One region of the Kribbella orskensis genome, then DNA from elsewhere that is predicted to be linked to it. Evidence: riboswitches for the same ligand, from Rfam matches in the RefSeq annotation. Region 1 holds a riboswitch; the other holds the start of a gene.
The links. Region 1 has a riboswitch for glycine ahead of EV644_RS18385 (L-serine ammonia-lyase). Riboswitches for the same ligand answer to the same signal wherever they lie in the genome.
Positions count from the first base shown of each region.

Region 2: it holds a riboswitch for glycine, as region 1 does, so the genes downstream of both, gcvP (aminomethyl-transferring glycine dehydrogenase) here and EV644_RS18385 (L-serine ammonia-lyase) in region 1, are expected to answer to the same signal.

Region 1 covers NZ_SLWM01000006.1:98,927-106,837, forward strand. Annotated here, with positions in the region: gene EV644_RS18360 (aminopeptidase P family protein) at 1-1,087, shown strand, start outside; gene EV644_RS18365 (hypothetical protein) at 1,338-1,574, shown strand; gene EV644_RS18370 (alpha/beta hydrolase) at 1,691-3,160, opposite strand; gene EV644_RS18375 (DUF3817 domain-containing protein) at 3,321-3,692, shown strand; gene EV644_RS18380 (hypothetical protein) at 3,689-4,624, opposite strand; glycine riboswitch at 4,770-4,862, shown strand; gene EV644_RS18385 (L-serine ammonia-lyase) at 4,942-6,315, shown strand; gene EV644_RS18390 (alpha/beta fold hydrolase) at 6,319-7,005, opposite strand; gene EV644_RS18395 (hypothetical protein) at 7,182-7,844, shown strand; gene EV644_RS18400 (SDR family oxidoreductase) at 7,882-7,911, opposite strand, start outside.
Region 2 covers NZ_SLWM01000002.1:20,083-27,993, reverse strand. Annotated here, with positions in the region: gene ftsR (transcriptional regulator FtsR) at 1-1, shown strand, start outside; gene EV644_RS05245 (bifunctional nuclease family protein) at 173-667, shown strand; gene EV644_RS05240 (MerR family transcriptional regulator) at 1,139-1,756, shown strand; gene EV644_RS05235 (dihydrodipicolinate synthase family protein) at 2,015-2,698, shown strand; glycine riboswitch at 2,714-2,827, shown strand; gene gcvP (aminomethyl-transferring glycine dehydrogenase) at 2,898-5,750, shown strand; gene EV644_RS05225 (serine hydrolase domain-containing protein) at 5,919-7,211, shown strand; gene EV644_RS05220 (hypothetical protein) at 7,208-7,911, opposite strand, start outside.

The DNA.
Region 1 (7,911 bases):
GACGGCCGGCCCGACCGAGGTCGACTTCTTCGCGAACGCCCGCGACGGCGAGCTGTGGATCGGGCCGGTGCCGGGCCTGAAGGACTGGTCCGAGGCGTTGCAAGTGCCGTGCCGCCCGATCGAGGAACTTCCGGCCGCGGTCCGTGGCGCGGTGCCGTGGATGATGACCACGCACGGCGTGGAGCCGCTGCTCGACGCGTTGGTCGATGGCCGGCCGTCGGATACCCAGGAATTGCGGCAGACGCTCGCCGAGCTGCGCAGGCTCAAGGACGGCTGGGAGCTCGACCAGCTGCGCGACGCGGTCGCCGCGAGCGTGCTGGCCTTCGCCGACGTCGCCCGGGAGCTCCCCGAGGCCGTCCGCGGCGGCGGTGAACGCTGGCTGCAGGGCACCTTCGACCGCCGCGCCCGTACTGCGGGCAACGGTCCGGGGTACGCGTCGATCGTTGCTGCGGGCAACCACGCGCCGGTGCTGCACTGGGTCCGGAACGACGGCGCCGTCCGCGAGGGCGACGTGATCCTGCTGGACGCGGGCGTGGAGACGCGCACGCTGTACACGGCCGACGTGACCCGGACCTTCCCGGTGACCGGGGAGTTCACCCCGGCCCAGCGGCAGGTGTACGACCTGGTGCACACGGCACAGCTCGCCGCCCTGGACGCGGTCCGCCCAGGTGCGCCGTACCGGGCCTTCCAGTACGAGGCGATGCGGGTGCTGGTGGAGGGGCTGCGCGACTGGGGCGTGATCGACGTGTCCCTCGACGAGGCGCTAGGGGCGGACGGGCAGCAGCACCGCAGGTACGTCGTCTGCGGTCTCGGGCACTACATCGGGCTCGACGTGCACGACTGCGACTCGGCCCGCCCCGAGACGTACTTCGCCGCCGACCTGGCAGCGGGCATGGCCCTGGCCGTCGAACCGGGCCTCTACTTCCACCCGAACGACGAGACCATCCCGCCGGAGCTCCGCGGCATCGGCATCCGCATCGAGGACAACGTGGTCGTCCACTCCGACCGCCTGGAGATCCTCACCGAGGCGCTGCCGATCACCCCGGACGGCCTGGAGCAGTGGGTCCAGGCCCATCTCCCAGAGTGACCTCGCAAATGCGTCCCGGGTGTGCTCGCGGAGCGTGGTCGTCGACACTGAGCGTGGTGAAGCAATCACTCAGAAAAATATCGTCACAACCAGTAACGCCGGGCGGGTCCGCCACGATGTAGCGAGCGGGGGAGGGTCAATCTCGGCCCGGCGCGTGGCAGTGGGGGGCCGCGACCACGCGCCGGCCGAGCTGGCCCCGACTGGGACCCGGGGGGGATCCCAGGGATCTGTTGCACGGGGGGAAAGTCCGATGAACCTGCGAGTGCGGGTGGTTCACTGTGCCTGCGGCGGTGACCACCACTGGTACGCCGACATCGACGACACGGACGACCTGCAGCCCGACGATCCTTACTGGTTCGTCGACCGCTGCTCGTCGCAGTCCGCGGCGCTCGAAAAGGCCTGTGCCGAACTCCTCGACCTGTCGGCCCGCGCGTATGGGGGCGCCGCGCTGACCAGGGTCCAGGAAGCCGACCTGGTCCACGTCTGAACCGCAAGTGAGGTCCGGGCGGACCGAGACCCCCTCTCCCTGCTGGCGAGGGGGCCTCGGTTCTTTTCCCGGTGCCGGGGATCACTCGCGGGTCAGCCTGACGCGTCGCCCGAACCTCAGGCCGGCGGGATCGCGGGGCAGGAGTCGCCGCGCGCTGGCAGCCGGAGCGAGACCAGGTAGCTGTCCACGGGACGTTCCATGCAAGGGCTGGTCGTGTAGCTGCCGTGTCCCCAGCCTTCGTAGCTGAGCAGGACGCCCTGCCGGCCGAGCTGGCGCGCCACGTCGGTTGCCCAGTTGTAGCCGGCGGCCGGATCGTGGATCGAGTTGATCAGCAGCAGCGGGGTCTGCAGGCCGCGGACCTTCAGCCGGTGCTGCGGGTTGTCCACCCGGGTCGGTGAGCCGAGGCAACTGGCGATCGCGAGCAGCGCACCGGGATACTTCATCTCGGGGTAGTCCCTGGCCAGTCGCTTCAGCTGAGCGGAGTACTGCGAATAGCTGCTCACCGGCAGGCTCCAGTCCTGGCAGAACACCGCGAACGTGTTCGACTCGAGCCCGGTGGGCGTGGGCGGTGACACGACGACCGGCGGCTTGCTCTCGTCGAGCTGCTTCAGTAGTCCGGCGAGCGCCGGCCATTGCGGGTCGTAGAGCTGGCGGAAGGCCAGGAAGCTCAGCATGAACGGCGGCAGGGCCGTGTTCGGCACCTTCGGGTTCGGCAGCTCACCGAGGTCAGCTCGCGCCAGCAGGCTCGCCCACAGAGCAGGGATGTCCCGCCCGTGCAGGACGCAGTCGGTGTTGGCGTCACACCACTTCACGAACTCGTCGAAGGAGTCCTGGGCGGTCGACGCCTGGGTGTCGAGGAACGCGCTGGTGCCCAGGCTGTGGTCGACCACGCTCTCCAGCACGATCGCCCGGACCCGGCTGGGATACGTCTCGGCGTACAGCTCCCCGAGCAGGGTGCCGTAAGAGCTGCCGTGGAACGTCAGCTTCGACTCGCCGAGAGCCGCCCGGATCGCGTCCAGGTCGTGCACGATCTGCAGGCTGTCGATGTGGTCGTACACCGGCCCGGTGTTGGCCCGGCAGTCCTTGGAGAGCTTCCGGTTGTACCGCAGCGTCTGGTCGAACTCCGCTTGCGACCGGATGATCGGCGACGGCTGCTGAGCCAGCAGGGCCGCAGAGCACTTCACCGGGTTGCTGCGCGCGATCCCTCGCGGGTCGAAGCTGACGATGTCGAACCGGTCCTGCAGGTTCGTGCTGAACCTGCTCATCCCGGTCCGGATCCGCTCGACCCCGGAGTCGCCCGGCCCACCCGGTCCGAACACCAGGGAGCCCACCCGGTGGCCCGGATCCTTCGCGGGCCGGCGGGCGAGGGCCAGTCCGAAGGTCGGGCCGTGTGGATGGTTCCAGTCGACCGGGACCTGCAGGGTGGTGCACTGCGAGCCCTCGAGCAGCTCCTTGTCCTCCTCGGTGTCGCCTGCCTCCGGCAGACAGTCCGACCACCGCAAACCTTGTGCTGTTGTCTCCGGTACTGCGGTCGCGGTGGCGGGCGTCGGCGCGAAGGTGACGCCGGCCAGCGCGGTCGCCAGCACCGCACCTCCTGCGACGGTCCTTCGAAGTCTGAGATTCACAGGTCTTCCTTCTCGTTGGGGAACGACCTGATCCTCGGCAATCGCATTCCCACGCACATCGGGATTGACCCCGGACCGATCCCCCGACCGGCTTCGGGGACTTGTTAGGGTCACAGACCTGATGACTGAGACGACTCCAGCCGCGAGCCCCGCCAACCCCGCCATCGACTCCGCCGATGTGACCGCGGCCGGCACCGGATCGAAGTACGCCAGGTGGTTCCGGGTGGTGGCGATCGCCGAGGCGGTCTCGTGGACCGGGCTGCTGATCGGCATGCTGTTCAAGTACGTGCTGTCGGACAACGAGGTCGGCGTGAAGATCTTCGGGCCGATCCACGGCACCATCTTCATCGCCTACGTGATCACGGTCGCAGTCGTCCGCAAGCCGCTGCGCTGGACCTGGCTCACCACGCTGGTCGCCCTGGCCGCGAGCATCCCGCCGCTGTTCACCTGGTTCTTCGAGCTCTGGGCCCAGCGCACCGGCCGCCTGCGCTAACGACGACCGCAACGCCTGCAGGGCTTGCGAGTCCGCAGGTAGTAGGCGTAGGTCGCGACGGCCAGGCCCACACCCCAGACGAAGTAGGCCGGTACTGCCACCCAGAAGAAGCTCTGCGGCAGGTCGATGCCGTCGAACGCGACCTTGCCCTGCAGGGTTTCGGCGGTCATTTGCAGCAGGCCGACACCGAAGTACGCCGTGATGCCCGCGCCCAGGCCGGCACCCGGCAGCAGCAACATCCACCGCGGGAACACCTTGCCGAGCCGGTAGACCAGCAGTAGCGGCAGTGCGATCCCGGCGAGCAGGAAGCCGCCTTCGAAGATCAGCATCGAGAGACCGGCGGCATGGGGCGTTGTGTCGAAGCCGACGACAGCCTGGGCCGCCAAGCGGAGCAAGCAACCCCCGACCGCTATCCACGCTGCTGCCACCGCCCACCTCGGTGTGGAGGTCAGTGACTGCCTGCGGCCGCTGCACCCGAAGCAGGTCGGGTCCAGCTGGCGTTGCCGAGCCAGAGCCGTTCCCGCCAGCAATGCCGCGCCAGCGAGTGCACCGATCCGGCTGAGCATCCCCGCCAGGTCCCAGGGGATCCCCAGCCCCGGCAGCAGGCCACCGACCACGTCCAGCAGAGCCAAGGCGGACACGGCGACCCACCCCGCGGCCGCCGCCCACAGCAGCCCGATCACCAGCCGGTACCGCGGCCAGGTGGTCGCCGCGACCACCAGAGCCGCGCTGACCAGGCAGGCAGCCACCGACGGCCAGTCGGGGATCAGCAGGTCGCCACCCGGGAACTTCCACTCCGGCGCGTGCCCGGTGGCGAACCAGACTCGCACGAGGCCGTAGGCGGTTGCCCAGCCGAGGGCCAGCCGGGGGACCCAGCTCATCCACGCCGGGGGTACCCGCGCCACGTCCGGATTACGCGCGGTCGTTGTCATGGCCTCAGCCTCGCCGCGGGTGGCCGGGGCCGCATCCATCGCGAGAGGGAACCGCCTCCATCGCCGGATTGACGGGCGTGGCGACAGCGCCGTACCGTCCAGGCGACAACTGCAGGCAACTGCCGACAACTACACAGCAGCCGCATGAACCCGTGCGGGAGAGACCCGGGCTCGAACCGGGCGCCGTAGGAGCAACTCTCCCCAAGAATCTCTCAGGCACCTTCACCGCACGGGCGAGGCACCTCTGAAGGACAGCAGTCCGACAGAGCGGGGAGGCAAACCAATCGGTCAATGACGACCGGAAGGAACCTCCGCACATGGCGATCAGTGTTTTCGATCTGTTCAGCATCGGGATCGGCCCGTCGAGCTCCCACACCGTGGGGCCGATGCGAGCCGCCCGCACCTTCGCTCTCGGCCTGGCCGGCGACGGTCTGCTGGAGCGTACGACGGCCGTCGAGTCCCAGTTGTTCGGCTCGCTCGGCGCGACCGGTCACGGACACGGCAGCAACAAGGCGGTCATCCTCGGCCTCGAGGGGGAGGACCCCGAGGCGGTCGACACCCGCTCGGTCGACAGCCGGGTCGCCGCGATCCGGGAGGCCGGCAGGCTGCGGCTCGCGGGGCGGCACGAGATCGCCTTCGACGAGAACACCCAGCTCGTCATGCACCGGCGCAAGGCGCTGCCGTACCACCCGAACGGGATGACGTTCGTCGCCCGCGCGGCCGACGGTTCCTGTCTGCGCGAGCGGACGTACTACTCGGTCGGCGGCGGGTTCGTGGTCGACGAGAACGCCGCGGCCGGGGACCGGATCGTGCAGGACCGGACACCGCTCAAGTACCCGTTCCTGTCCGGCGCCGAGCTGCTCGACCGGTGCCGCGAGTCGCAGCTGCCGATCAGCGAGGTGATGCTCGCGAACGAGCTGGCCTGGCGGACCGAGCCGGACATCCGGGCCGGCCTGCTGCACATCTGGCAGGTGATGCAGGACTGCGTCGACGAAGGCTGTGAGACCGAGGGCACCCTGCCGGGTGGCCTGAAGGTGCCGCGCCGGGCACACGCGCTGCACCACAAGCTGAGCAGCGACAAGTGGTCGGTGGACCCGCTGAAGGTGATGGACTGGGTCAACCTGTTCGCGCTCGCGGTGAACGAGCAGAACGCCTCCGGCGGCCGGATCGTCACCGCGCCGACGAACGGTGCCGCGGGCATCATTCCCGCGGTGCTGCACTACTACCGCCGGTTCGTGCCCGGCGCGACCGAGGACGGCGTCGTCCAGTTCCTGCTCGCGGCCGCGGCGATCGGCGTGCTCTACCTGGAGAACGCGTCGATCTCCGGTGCCGAGGTCGGCTGCCAGGGCGAGGTCGGCTCGGCCTGCTCGATGGCCGCGGCCGGACTGTGCGAGGTGCTGGGCGGTACTCCGGAGCAGGTCGAGAACGCCGCCGAGATCGGGATGGAGCACAACCTCGGGCTGACCTGCGACCCGGTCGGCGGCCTGGTCCAGATCCCGTGCATCGAGCGCAACGCGATGGCGGCGGTGAAGGCGATCAACGCGGCCCGGATGGCGATGCACGGCGACGGCGTGCACGTGGTCACCCTGGACAAGGTGATCAAGACGATGCGCGAGACCGGCGCCGACATGAAGGTCAAGTACAAGGAGACCTCGCGCGGCGGCCTCGCCGTCAACGTCATCGAGTGCTGACGGTCAGCGGGTGGTCGCCGCCACCGCTGCCGGGTCCTCGACGTGGGCGTTGTGGCCAAGGCCGGGCAGGGTGACGACCCGATCGTGCAGCGCCGCTAGCTCGGCGTCCGTGTTCATCGGGTCGAGCTCACCACGTGCCAGCACCACGTCCGCCTGGCTGTCGGCGATCAACCTCGCCATCTCCGGGGCACCCACCCCGAACGCCCGCGGATCCAAAGCCAGTCGCCACGTCTCACCTTCGCGCACCAAGCCGTGGTCCACCGCGTCACTGGCCGGATCGACGAGTCCCTGGAGCCCCGAGACCTTGAGGTACCGCGCGGCCGCCTCGTCCCGGGTCTCGAACCAGGCCACCGGCTTCGTCGCCAGTGCCGCCGCCCGCGCGAGGTCCTCCTCGGACCACACAACCTTGACGCCGAGCGCGATCACCCGATCCACCTGGACGTCGTACCGGCCGCTGGCGAGCTCGAGGGCGAGCACCCCGCCGAGGGAGTGCCCCAGCACCGTGAGACCCCGACGTACCGGCAGGCTCTCGGCGACGGCCGCCGCCATCGACCCGAAGCTGTACTCCGGCAGTGGTGCGGCCGAGCCGTGGCCCGGCAGGTCTGGGGCGAACCACTGGTCAGATGAGGGCCAGCCGTCCCAGACCCGGACGGTGGCGCCGAGTCCGTGCAGCAGGAGTCCGCTAGTCATGGGAGCAGGCTGGCACAGGATCGTGCGGTCTGCCCGTCCACCAGCGAGCCGATGCTGACTCCCTGTGCAGGGTTGGTCGCAGTCAGGTCATCTTGCTGCCTGATATCGCGTCGTGATGGTGAAAGTAGTTCCAGGACTATTTGAAACGGCTGGTCAACCGCTACTCTCCCGGACTTGTGAAGCCGTTCTCTGAGGAAGAACAGGCAGAACGACGCAGGTTCGGGCGTAAGCGTGGGGGGCTTCGCCGGATCGCCGTTCTCGTCGCCGCCCCTGCGGGCGTCTATGCCGTCCTGGTGTCCGTCAGCCTGCTGGGTGGGCCGCGCCTCGGCGCGCCGCTGATCCCGCTGCCGGGCGGTGGTGTGGACGCGACCAGTCCGATCGCCGGCCCCCAGCCGAGTCGTCTGCCCGCCAAGAACTTCCCGTCCATCCCGCCCGAGGTCTCCAACCCAACCGTGCCGCCGGCCGTCCTGCCGACGGTCGCGCCGTCGACGACCGGACCATCGACCGGCTCGGCCGACGGCCGCTCGACCACCGGCCGGTCGGCGGATGACCCGTCGACCTCCGGCCGATGGAACGAGCGCTCCGTCGCAAACTCGTGGCCCCCCGGCTCGGCCGACCGGCCCGCGGAACCCCAGGTCCCCGGCAGTTCGACGACCAACCCCGCCGAACATCCCGACCCGTCCATCCCGCCGGCCACCAAGACCCCGCCGCCCCCGCCTCCGACGACCGACCCGCCGCTACCCCCGGACACCCCGAGCAACCCACCGGGCAACCCCGAGGAGCCCGACCAGCCGTCCCTGACCGATGCCCTACTCGGCCTGCTCGACAAGATCCTGTAGCGCTACCGATCCTGTCGCGCCTGCCGATCCTGAAGCACTACCAGGGGACGACGCCGATCAGGCTGAG
Region 2 (7,911 bases), on a different contig from region 1:
ATCCGTAGTCCGTGGCCGCGTTCGAACTCAGTACTCCGGGGTGCGCCGCGCCCGTACTCAGGGGCGTGTCCGCGCGTGCGCCGGGGTGCGGGGGCGGGTGCCTTCGACCGGTGGTGGCGGGGACTTGGCCGGGGGGCCAGCCCGGGGCTGGCCCGCAGAGTAGGCTGAAGGTGTGCGCGAAGTCGACGTGGTCGGAGTCCGGGTTGAGATGCCCTCGAGTCAGCCGATCGTGCTGCTCCGGGAGGTCGGCGGCGAGCGGTACCTGCCGATCTGGATCGGCGCGGCCGAGGCGAGTGCGATCGCCTTCGCCCAGCAGGGCATGGAACCACCCCGCCCACTGACCCACGATCTGTTCGCCGAGACGATCCGGGTGCTCGGCCACACCCTCAGCCAGGTCCGGATCGTGAACCTGACCGACGGCGTCTTCGAGGCGATCCTGGTCTTCGACGACAAGACCGAGATCTCCGCCCGCCCGTCGGACTCGATCGCCCTCGCGCTACGCACCGGTACCCCGGTCTTCTGCACCGAGGAGATCCTGGCCGAGGCCGGCATCCCGGTCCCGGACTCCGAGACCGACGACGACGACGAGGTAGTCGAAGAGGAAGAAGTAGAACGCTTCCGCGAATTCCTCGACCACGTCACCCCCGAGGACTTCGACAAGAGCTGAGCACCAAGAATCAGTACCTGAGTGGTGTCCGTCCGCTGTCGGCCGCGCCACCTGCCCCGCCTGGCACGCGCGCAAGCTCGCGGCCGGACCTGGCTGACGCCGCAGCCACTCCAACCATCCCGGCCGGTCTGCTGAGGGCCGGGCTGTACCGAGCGACGGTGCGGCAGGTACCGCTGGCGGGTTACTTGACGACTGGCGGCTCGTAAGGCGCCAGTCGCCGAACAGCCCGCCACTCGACACCCCGCCGACCGCAGGGGCAGGTGGTGAGGATGCGTGCGGGATAGGCTGAGGTTGAACGTTGCTGGTACAAGGGCGGACAGGTAACGATTCGAGTTGGGGGCGCGACACGCGTCCGGCTCGGGGCGGTTGTCGTTGACCGGGTCTGGTCGGCGGCTTACCTTGAAGGAGTTGTGGGGTCTTGTAACTCCACGGATGTGATCCGTTCCAGTCGGTACCCAGGGAGGCTCAGGCGTGACACGCACCGGCGACACTGATCTGACGGCGCAGTCGACGTCCGAAGCACACGCCGAGGCGGCAGCCACCGCCGGCGTGCAGGGTCTGCTCTTCGACGACGACCTGTCGCCGATGCCCGACGACGTCGGTTTCCGCGGCCCGACCGCGTGTGCCGCGGCCGGCATCACCTACCGTCAGCTCGACTACTGGGCTCGCACCGGACTGGTCTCGCCGTCCGTGCGCCCGGCCACCGGCTCCGGCACCCAGCGGCTGTACGGCTTCCGCGACGTGCTGTTGCTGAAAGTGATCAAGCGGCTGCTCGACGCCGGCATCTCGCTGCAGCAGATCCGCAGCGCGATCGCCCACCTGAGCAAGCGTGGAATCGATGACCTGACCCAGATCACGCTGATGAGCGACGGGGCCTCGGTCTACATGTGCACCTCGCCCGACGAGGTGATCGATCTGCTGGCCGGCGGCCAGGGTGTCTTCGGCATCGCCCTCGGCGGTGTCTGGCGCGAGGTCGAGGGTTCGCTGTCCGAGCTGCCGACCGAGCGGCTCGACGCGCACGCCGACGGCTCCGAGGGCCACGCGGGCGACGAGCTCGCCGCCCGCCGTCGCGCCCGCATGACCGGCTGACCCGGCCAGACTCAGTGCGCCCACTCACCTCGGTAGATCTCCGCGGTGTGTGGGCGTCTTTGTTGCTGCCGCTCAACGCCGACGACAGCATCGTTTCGACCGCTTGGAGCAGCAGCTCGAGACCCTGCTGACTGCGGGCCTGGACGGTGTCTACGCCCACGGCACGGCAGGCGAGTTCCAGACCCTCACCGAGCCCGAGTTCGACGAGATCAATGTGCTCTGGCCGCCGCCTGCGAGGCCGCGAAGCTGCCTTTCCAGTTGGGCGCCAGCCACCCATCCGCCCAGCTGTCCTTGGATCGCGTACGCCGGGCCGCTGCGCTCAGCCCGTCCGGGATCCAGGTCATCCTGCCGGACTGGTTGCCTCTCAACGACCAGGAGACCACGGCTTTCCTGACCGGCGCGGCCGCCGCAGCCGAGGGAGTCTCGCTTGTCCTCTACAACCCACCGCACGCGAAGACGCAAGTCGGGCCTGAGCTGCTCGTCGACCTGGCGCGCGCAGTACCGACACTGGTCGGGCTGAAGTCGGCGGGTGGGGACGAGGAGTGGTTCGATCGCGCGCTGGAGTCAGGGGTGTCGCTCTTCGTGCCCGGGCACTTCCTGGCGAGCATGACCAGGCTGGGAGCGCACGGCAGTTACTCGAATGTCGCTGCTCTGTCGCCTGCTGGTGCTGTCCGTTGGTACGAGCAGATCTTGAAGGATCCAGGGGCTGCGCTCGACGTGGAGCGGCGGATCGGGGAATTCTTCGCGGAGCACATCGCGCCGCTGCAGAGCGCAGGTCTGTCCAGCCCGACGCTGGACAAGTTCCTGGCCACGGTTGGTGGCTGGGCGGACGTCGGCACGCGGGTCCGCTGGCCGATGACGTACGCCACCGAGCAGCAGGCAGACACCGCGCGGCCGGCTGCCGGGCGACTGCTGCCCGAACTCTTCGAAGGTTCCTGGTAACCTCGGACACGCCGTACACAGCACTCGGGAGAGTCCCAGCAGCTCGCGTCCTTCACCGGCACGGCGGCTGGGCGCCGAAGGGGCAATTCCTCCCCGGAACCTCTCAGGCCCATGGACCGGGTGCCTCAGGCGACTCTGGAGCGTGCATGCGTGACAGAGGGGGAGGCCACCGGCAATAGTCAGCAACGGAGCCTCTCAGATGACTGTGCATGAATCCCCGAAGATCTCGGCCGCGTTCTCCGACCGGCACATCGGTCCGCGCCAGGACGAGATCGCGCGGATGGTCCAGACCCTCGGGTACGCCGATGTCGACGCGCTGGTGGATGCCGCGGTGCCCGCGTCGATCCGCTCCACCGAGGCGCTCCGGCTGCCGGAACCCGCCTCCGAGGTGGACGCGCTGACCGAGCTGAGGCAGCTCGCCGCGCGCAACAACGTGGCCACCTCGATGATCGGCCAGGGGTACTACGGCACCTTCACCCCGTCGGTGATCGTCCGCCGGCTGGTGGAGAACCCCGCCTGGTACACGGCCTACACGCCGTACCAGCCGGAGATCTCGCAGGGCCGGCTCGAGGCGCTGCTGAACTTCCAGACCGTGGTGTCCGACCTGACCGGCCTGCCGACCGCGAACGCGTCGCTGCTGGACGAGGGCACCGCCGCCGCCGAGGCGATGACGCTGGCGCACCGGTCCAACCGCAAGAGCAAGAGCAACCGCTTCCTGGTCGACGCCGACTGCTTCGCGCAGACGATCGCGGTCGTTCAGACCCGGGCGGAGGCGCTCGGCATCGAGGTCGTGGTCGCCGACACCACCGACGGCCTGCCCGAGGGCGACTTCTTCGGCTTCCTGGTGCAGTACCCGGGCTCCGGCGGCGTCGTACGGGATCTGAAGCCGCTGGTCGCCGCCGCGCACGAGCGCGAGACGCTGGTCGCCGTCGCGTCCGACCTCCTCGCGCTGACGCTGCTGGAGGCACCGGGGGAGGCCGGGGCGGACATCGTGATCGGCTCGTCCCAGCGCTTCGGCGTGCCGCTGTTCTACGGCGGTCCGCACGCCGGCTTCATGTCGGTCCGCGCGGGCCTCGAGCGCTCGCTGCCGGGCCGCCTGGTCGGCGTCTCGGTCGACGCAGACGGCCACCCGGCGTACCGGTTGGCACTGCAGACGCGCGAGCAGCACATCCGTCGCGAGAAGGCGACCTCGAACATCTGTACCGCGCAGGTCCTGCTCGCCGTGGTCGCCTCGATGTACGCGGTCTACCACGGCCCGGACGGGCTGGAGGCGATCGCGCAGCGTGTGCACAAGCACGCCGACAGCCTCGCCGCGTCGCTGCGCGCAGGTGGGGTCGAGGTCGTCCACGACCAGTTCTTCGACACGGTGCTGGCCCGGGTTCCCGGCCGCGCGGCGGACGTCGTCGACGCGGCTCGGCAGACCGGCATCTGGCTGCGTCAGGTGGACGCGGACCACGTCGGCATCTCCTGCGACGAGAAGACCGACCCCACCGCCCTCGGCCGGGTCTGCCGCGCCTTCGGCGTCCGGTACGACGCATCGCTGAGCGGCGCCGGTCTGGCCGCCGAGGTGGCCCGGACCACGGAGTACCTGACCCACCCGGTGTTCAACACGCACCGGTCCGAGACGGCGATGCTGCGGTACCTGCGCAAGCTGTCCGACTACGACTACGCGCTGGACCGCGGCATGATCCCGCTCGGCTCCTGCACGATGAAGCTGAACGCGACCACCGAGATGGCAGCGGTCACCTGGCCCGAGTTCTCCGACCTGCACCCGTTCGCGCCGATCGAGGACGCCGCCGGGTACGTGAAGCTGATCGGTCAGCTGGAACGCTGGCTGGCCGAGGTGACCGGCTACGCGAAGGTGTCGATCCAGCCGAACGCTGGTTCGCAGGGCGAGCTCGCCGGCCTGCTCGCGATCCGCGGCTACCACCGGGCCCAGGGCAACGAGGACCGCAATGTCTGCCTGATCCCCGCGAGCGCGCACGGCACCAATGCCGCCTCGGCGGTGATGGCCGGCATGAAGGTGGTCGTCGTCAAGGGCAACGACGACGGCACGATCGACCTGGAGGATCTGCGGGCGAAGGCCGCGGAGCACGCCGAGAAGCTCGCGGCGATCATGATCACCTACCCGTCCACACACGGCGTGTACGAGGAGAGCGTGACCGAGGTCTGCCGGATCGTCCACGACAACGGCGGCCAGGTGTACGTCGACGGCGCGAACCTGAACGCGCTGCTCGGCCTCGCGAAGCCGGGCGAGTTCGGCGGCGACGTGAGCCACCTGAACCTGCACAAGACGTTCTGCATCCCGCACGGTGGCGGTGGCCCGGGCGTCGGTCCGGTCGCGGTCGCGGAGCACCTCGCGCCGTACCTGCCGAACCACCCGCTGCTGGACCAGGCCGGTCCGGACTCGGGTGTCGGTCCGATCTCCGCCGCACCGTTCGGCTCGGCCGGCGTCCTGGCCATCTCCTGGGCGTACATCCGGATGATGGGAGCCGAGGGGCTGACCTCGGCCACCAAGGCCGCCGTACTGACCGCCAACTACGTGGCGAAGCGGCTCGAGAACACGTTCCCGGTGCTCTACACGGGCGAGAACGGGCTGGTCGCGCACGAGTGCATCCTCGACCTGCGGCCGATGACGAAGGAGACCGGTGTCACCGTCGACGACGTCGCGAAGCGGCTGATCGACTACGGCTTCCACGCGCCGACGATGTCGTTCCCGGTGCCGGGCACGCTGATGGTCGAGCCGACGGAATCAGAAGATCTAGGGGAACTGGACCGTTTCTGCGACGCGATGATCGCGATCAAGCACGAGATCGACCGGGTCGCGGCGGGGGAGTGGCCGGCCGGCGACAACCCGCTGGTGAACGCGCCGCACACGGCGTCCTCGGTGATCAACGACAAGTGGGAGCACGCCTACACCCGCGAGGAGGCGGCGTTCCCGCAGTCCGTCGACCGGACCACGAAGTACTGGCCGCCGGTCCGCCGCATCGACGGCGCGTACGGCGACCGCAACCTGATCTGCTCCTGCCCTTCCCCGGAGGCCTTTGAGTGACCCTGCGTCCTCAGGACACATCTGCGACCCCCGCACGTGCTGCGCGGCACTCGGCACGGCACCTCGCCGCACTGGAGCAAAGGCCACGATGGAAAAACATCGAGGCCTTCACTCCAGCACGCCGAGCTACCGCGCCGAGCACCGCTCGCGACTGTGCGGGGATCGCAGATGCGTCCTGACACCGCTGCCACCCTGTACGCCGAGGTGGCAGCGGCCCAGAGTGAGTGGAAGTTGCCGTCGATCAGTGCCGGAGTGGTCCGGGACGGCGAGCTGGTCTGGACCGGGTCGCGCGGGCGGTTCGCAGATGCGAGTGGACTCGAGCCGGGGCCGGACGTGCAGTACCGGATCGGGTCGATCACGAAGACGCTGACCGCGGTGCTGGTCATGCAGTGCCGCGACGACGGGCTGCTCGCGCTGAACGATGCCGTGGGCAAGCACCTGCCCGGGATCGCGTTCGGGGATCTCACCCTGCGGCACCTGCTCTCGCACTCGGGCGGCATGAACGCCGAACCCGAGGGCGACTGGTGGGAGCGCAACCCGGGCGTCTCGTTCGACACGTTGGCCGCGACGATGGACGAGTCCCAGGCGGCGGGCCGGCCCGATCGCCGCTACCACTACTCGAACCTCGGCTACGCGCTGCTGGGCGAGATCGCCTCCCGGCTGCGCGGTGCGTCGTGGATGGAACTGGTCACCGAGCGGATCCTGAAGCCGCTGGAGATGCGCCGTACTTCGTACTTCCCGCTGGCGCCGGCCGCTCAGGGGTTCTCGGTGCACCCCTTCAGCGGGCGGCTCTCGGAGGAACCCGCTCACGACGCGGGTGCGATGGCCCCGGCGGGTCAGCTCTGGAGCACGATCGAGGATCTCGCCCGGTATGCGGAGTTCTGGATCGACCCGGGGTACGAGGTGCTCAGCCGCGACACCATCGAGGAGATGGCGTCGCCTACCGCCTCGGATCCCCGCGAGGGCCTCGCCGCGTCGTACGGGCTGGGTCTTCGGCTGCACGCGGACGACCCGAACCTGTTCATCGGCCATACCGGTTCGATGCCCGGGTTCATGGCCGGGCTGTTCGTGGACCGGGTCCGCCGGATCGGCGCTGTCACCCTCGGGAACGGCACCTTCGGGCGTTGTGCCTCGGTACCGCTGGATCTGCTGCGCATCGTCGCGTCGTACGAGCCCGTGCTGCCGGCGGAATGGGTCCCGGAGCCGGAGCTGTCGCAGGGCGAGGAGTTGCTGGGGCATTGGTACTGGGGGAACACCCCGGTGACGATGAGCGTGACCGCCGGCATCCTCCAACTCTCCGGCGCGCTGACCTCCCGCTTCTCGCCGCTCGGCCCCGACCTGTACCGCGGCCGCGACGGGTACTTCGCCGGCGAGAAGCTCCGCGTCGTCCGCGACGGCGACACCATCAGCCACCTCAACCTCGCCACCTTCGTCCTCACCAGGACGCCGTACGGCGCCTAGGAGATGATCTCCACCAGTCGTAGGGATTCCTGTGGTCCGTTCATGGACAGCTCAGCCACCTGGCCGATGCCCTTGACGTAGTACTTCGTGTCCAGCACGTCCGGCTCGAGGGCGGTGGTCTCGAGGGTCCGCAGCGCGTGCCGGAAGCTGCCGAACGGAACCGTGACGGATGCGTTGCGGCCGATGACCCAGAACACGTCCTCGGCGTGCCCCGGGGACCACTCCTGGCGGAACTTCCGGCCGAGTTGTGGATGGGCCTGCATGAACACCCCCGGCTGTGCGCCGTTCACGCCGGCATGGAACGAGCCCTCCCTGCTGACGACCCGGCCTCGGCCGTCGAGCTCGGCGGTGTCCTCGCCGAAGTACCAGACGTTGCCGCAGCGGTCCTGGGCGTAGTAGTCGCTGGTGCGTTCCTGCAGCACGTTGTTCAGGTACAGGCGGTCCTCGACGACGCGGGTCCGGACACCGTCGACCATCCTGGTCCGCGATGTCGTGACGACCAGGTTCAACGCCTTCCGGCCGTCCTTGACACCGGTGGAGACCAGCGTCCGCCCGACCTTCAGCGGGAACCAGGCATTCGTCACGTCCGGGCTGAAGTCCTTCGGCCTGATCCGGGGGTGGTACTGGCTGCCCGGACCGAACACCGGCAACCGGCATCCCCACTCGACCTGTGCGGACGTGTCCGCCGCCGGCAACAAGC